DNA from 2 places in the Shewanella sp. HL-SH5 genome. Region 2 is predicted to be linked to the other one. Evidence: predicted binding sites of a transcription regulator. Region 2 holds the regulator's gene; the other holds the start of a gene.
What was found. The regulator FliA, encoded in region 2, starts transcription of late flagellar genes. The targets are predictions, from matches to a motif close to CTAAAGNTNNNNNNNNNNNNGCCGATA.
Positions count from the first base shown of each region.

Region 1: a site for FliA is predicted at 1,287-1,313, ahead of ACRWQM_RS09505 (VC2046/SO_2500 family protein). Genes of this name have one in related genera too.

Region 1 covers NZ_CP195038.1:2,176,508-2,178,973, reverse strand. The annotation lists gene ACRWQM_RS09525 (PLP-dependent cysteine synthase family protein) at 1-729, opposite strand, end outside; tRNA gene ACRWQM_RS09520 (tRNA-Tyr) at 901-985, opposite strand; tRNA gene ACRWQM_RS09515 (tRNA-Tyr) at 1,015-1,099, opposite strand; tRNA gene ACRWQM_RS09510 (tRNA-Tyr) at 1,138-1,222, opposite strand; gene ACRWQM_RS09505 (VC2046/SO_2500 family protein) at 1,348-1,845, shown strand; gene ACRWQM_RS09500 (DUF406 family protein) at 1,990-2,277, shown strand.
Region 2 covers NZ_CP195038.1:2,738,458-2,740,923, reverse strand. The annotation lists gene ACRWQM_RS11960 (MinD/ParA family protein) at 1-838, shown strand, start outside; gene ACRWQM_RS11955 (RNA polymerase sigma factor FliA) at 831-1,550, shown strand; gene cheY (chemotaxis response regulator CheY) at 1,594-1,977, shown strand; gene ACRWQM_RS11945 (protein phosphatase CheZ) at 1,991-2,466, shown strand, end outside.

The DNA.
Region 1 (2,466 bases), 560 kb from region 2:
CCGTCCAATGCCCTCAATTTTACTGCCTTTTTGACCTGTTAATGTTTTATCACCACTGTGGAAATAATCATAAAAAACCGAGTTTTCAGGGTCTACCACACACAGTTGGGTCGATAACTGCTGATAGCGAATATAACGCCCAATGGTAGCAGAGGTGCCACCTGTGCCGGGGCTCATTACAATCCAGTGGGGAATAGGGTGTGGCTCACGTTGCATTTGAATGAATATTGAGTCAGCAATATTGTTATTGCCCCGCCAATCTGTGGCGCGCTCTGCAAAAGTGAACTGATCCATGTAATGGCCATTTAACTCTTTAGCAAGGCGTTCAGACTCAGCATACATCTGATTACTATTATCAACGAAGTGACATTGCCCGCCGTAGAACTCGATTTGTTGAATTTTCTTTTTAGCCGTAGTCGAAGGCATTACCGCGATAAAAGGCAAACCAATTAAACGTGCAAAATACGCTTCAGACACCGCAGTGCTACCAGACGATGATTCAATAATGGTGGTAGTTTGTGTAATCCAACCATTGCATAAAGAATATAAAAATAACGAACGGGCTAAACGATGCTTTAGGCTGCCCGTAGGATGAGTACTTTCATCTTTAAGATAAATATCAACACCGTTAAGTTGTGGTAAATCGAGTTTTATAAGGTGAGTATCAGCAGAACGTTGATAGTCTGCATCAATCTTAGCAATGGCCTGGTTTACCCAATTCGATGGCATAGTATTTTCTCATCGTGATTATTAATGACTTAATCTTAAAGAAAAAAAGGTCTTAAACCTAGCAAAAATAAGCTGGTTGAGATAATAGAGAGAATTAATACGAATGTAGTTAACTAATGAAGGATATATTACAGATTTTGAGGGATATAGTATGAAGATTAAGATGTAAAATGGTGGAGGGAGAAGGATTCGAACCTTCGAAGGCTGAGCCGTCAGATTTACAGTCTGATCCCTTTGGCCACTCGGGAACCCCTCCACTGAATAGAGATAAATGAGCAAGAAAGATGGTGGAGGGAGAAGGATTCGAACCTTCGAAGGCTGAGCCGTCAGATTTACAGTCTGATCCCTTTGGCCACTCGGGAACCCCTCCACATATTTCTTTTTCGTCTATCTAAATTACATCGCAAATGGTGGAGGGAGAAGGATTCGAACCTTCGAAGGCTGAGCCGTCAGATTTACAGTCTGATCCCTTTGGCCACTCGGGAACCCCTCCTCAATTGCGGCCGCCATAGTAGTCATAAACCCAAAATATGTAAAGGCTAAAAATGAATATTTTTCTAAAGTTTAGGTGTGTTTGGTCGATAAATTAGCATCGAGTCATAATAGTGTTGTTTTTATATGCAAATTGAATCACTACTGGTCAATGAATTACAATTAGGCGGTCGTTTAAATGCGGCTGTCGAAAACCAGCGTCGTGGTGAATTTGGTTTACTGTTAGCCATGTTGTCAGCAGACAGTAATGATATGGCTCAATTTCAATTTGATAAACACCTGACGATTGACCAGAAACTGTATAAACAGTTTCAACTGCAACAACCACAAAAATTAGTTGATGATTTATCTGCTACTGCTGAGCATACAAATAATGGTGCTGTTTTTCACTCCCAAGGGTTATGTCAATTTCATTTACAACAAAGCTTATGTCCTGAAGCCATTGTAATACGAGGTAAACATGATGATGCAATGACCCAAGCATTAAGTAATAGCAGCCATTTAGTGCGATCAAAATATGAAGGGTTAGAAACCCATTATGAGCCTACTGAAGACATGCATTTTGTTGAGCAGTTAGAGCGTCAACGACAGATTAGTCAAACGATGATCCAACTCACCGCATAAAGTCCTCCGCTTGAGGCTATATCATTTGCATAAAAACATGGTGCCAACTCAATATGTGAGCCAAGTAAGGGAAATTGTTATTCAGTTATTTTATGATAATCACATATAAACCGATCTTCATTCTTCAGCTTTGGGTGGTTCACGATGGTTAACACAATTAAACAACAACAGCAGAACGTAAACGACTCATGCAGTGATTGCGGTAGTTTTGTTGATATCGGCGCCGTAATTGATGAGCACGATACCGAGTTAGTGTTAGTTTTTAAGGGGGAGGCAGCTGAAATCGAAGCACGTAAGCTTGCCAGTACCGCGCAGACTCGTTTCGACAAGGTCGATGTTAAAATTGTTCATGTAGGCGATGATGTTAAGCTTATATTGTATTTTTCAGTGACGGTGGAGAAAATGCTATTTCAATTAGAAAATGGCGTGTAAATAGGGTTGCTGTTTGTTAATTGCGGGTGTATCGTCAGCGATTAAATTTTATAACAGCCTTTGATTATCAAGAGTTAACAAACAGCTTATTATTAAGCTCCCAATGGTATGTATTGAGTTTCTGCACATTGCTCACAGAGCGAACTAATTATAATTCAGCAGAATGAGAATACATGATGTCTTTTCGGG
Region 2 (2,466 bases):
AAATAACGAAAAAGTTAAAGTAATTGCCGTATCCGGTGGAAAAGGTGGGGTAGGAAAAACCAGTGTTTCTATAAATACTGCCGTTGCCCTAGCGGAAAAAGGTAAACGTGTTTTAGTATTAGATGCGGATCTTGGTTTAGCTAACGTTGATGTGATGTTAGGAATTCGTGCCGAGAAAAATTTATCTCATGTTTTATCTGGCGATGCCGAATTAGACGATATCATTGTTCGAGGCCCTAAAGGTATTGGTATTGTTCCTGCAACGTCTGGAAGCAGAGCTATGGTTGAGTTAACCCAGGCTCAACATGCAGGATTAATTCGTGCTTTCAGTGAGATGCGTACACAGTTTGACATATTAATTGTCGATACCGCGGCAGGTATTTCAGATATGGTACTGAGTTTCTCAAGGGCATCACAAGATGTATTAATTGTGGTATGCGATGAACCGACATCTATCACAGATGCCTATGCACTGATAAAAATATTAAGCCGTGAACACGGTGTATTTCATTTCAAAATTGTGGCTAATATGGTGCGCAGCTTGCGTGAAGGAATGGAATTGTTTGCTAAACTAAGCAAAGTGACGGATCGGTTCTTAGATGTTGCTTTAGAGCTAGTTGCAACCGTGCCATTTGATGAAAATTTGCGTAAGTCTGTGCGTAAGCAAAAGTTAGTTGTTGAAGCGTATCCAAAGTCGCCATCAGCCATTGCTTATCACGGCCTGGCAAATAAAATTATGAGCTGGCCAGTTCCACAACAGCCGGGTGGTCACTTAGAGTTTTTTGTTGAACGTTTAGTTCAACGAAAAGAACCACAAGAGGATAGAGTGAGTGAATAAAGCCGCCGCGTATACTCAGTTCGATAATAAAACATCCGTTGTTGAACAGTATGCACCGCTGGTAAAAAGAATTGCACATCATATGTTGGCGCGATTACCTGCTTCAGTGCAACTCGACGACTTGTTACAGTCTGGCATGATAGGGTTACTTGAAGCGTCATCAAAATTTGATGATACCAAAGGGGCTAAGTTTGAAACCTTTGCAGGCATTCGGATACGCGGTGCTATGATTGATGAAATCCGCCGTGGTGATTGGGTTCCTCGTTCAGTTCATCGTAATAATCGCCGGGTTGCACAGGTTATTGACGAACTAGAGCAAGGATTGGGGCGTGACGCTCGTGACACAGAAATTGCAGAAAAACTTGATATGTCGCTCAATGAGTACCATCATATTTTAAATGATGTTTCTGTTGGGAAAATCATAGGCATAGAAGATTTAGGTATTTCGCAAGATGTGTTAGTCACAGATGATGGAATACCAGATGATAATTTTGAAGCATTAGCTGAAACGCAATTTAAATCAGCGCTGGTGGAAGCAATTAAAACCTTACCAGAAAGAGATGCATTAGTACTTTCACTGTACTATGACGAAGCGTTAAACTTAAAAGAAATCGGTGCAATTCTTGAAGTAAGCGAATCTAGGGTTAGTCAGATATTAAGTCAGGCTATGCTTAGATTAAAAGGCAAACTCAAGCATTGGACACAACAATAATTATTAATTAGAGCACTAGAGTGTCAGCTCACCGGAGGAAACCTTGGACAAGAATATGAAGATTCTTATTGTTGACGACTTTTCAACAATGCGACGTATCATAAAGAACTTGTTGCGAGACTTGGGATTCAATAATACCCAAGAAGCAGATGATGGATCAACAGCCTTACCTATGTTGCAAAAAGGTGATTTTGACTTTGTTGTAACAGATTGGAATATGCCTGGTATGCAAGGTATTGATTTGCTGAAGGCTATTCGTGCCGATGATTCATTAAAACATTTACCTGTTTTGATGGTTACGGCAGAAGCTAAGCGTGAGCAAATTATTGCAGCCGCCCAAGCAGGTGTGAATGGATATGTTGTTAAACCTTTCACAGCGGCTACCCTTAAAGAGAAATTAGATAAAATTTTTGAACGTCTCGCTTAAGCAAGGATAAGTTATGCAGCCAATAATATCGGGGTTAATTACTCTCGAGCAGGCCCAGCAACTTGTCGAACTGCTTACTGCGGGGGAGCAAGATCAAGCTGACGACGTTGTTAGAGAACTCGCTACACCAATACAGCGTGAATTATTTGAAGAAGTCGGGAAATTAACACGTCAACTTCATAGTGCACTTCAAGATTTTCAGGTAGATAACCGTTTATCAGAATTAGCCAAGGTTGAAATACCGGATGCTAAAGAGAGATTAAATTACGTTATTGATATGACAGAACAAGCTGCAAATAAAACCATGGATGCAGTTGAAGAATGTTTACCTTTGGCCGATACAATAATTACCAATATAAAATCTGTTACCCCTATGTGGGATAAGTTAATGCGTCGAGACATAGAGTTGAGTGAGTTCAAAAAACTTTGTCATGATGTTCAGCAGCTTATGTCACATAGTGAACACGATACAACCCGTTTACGACAATT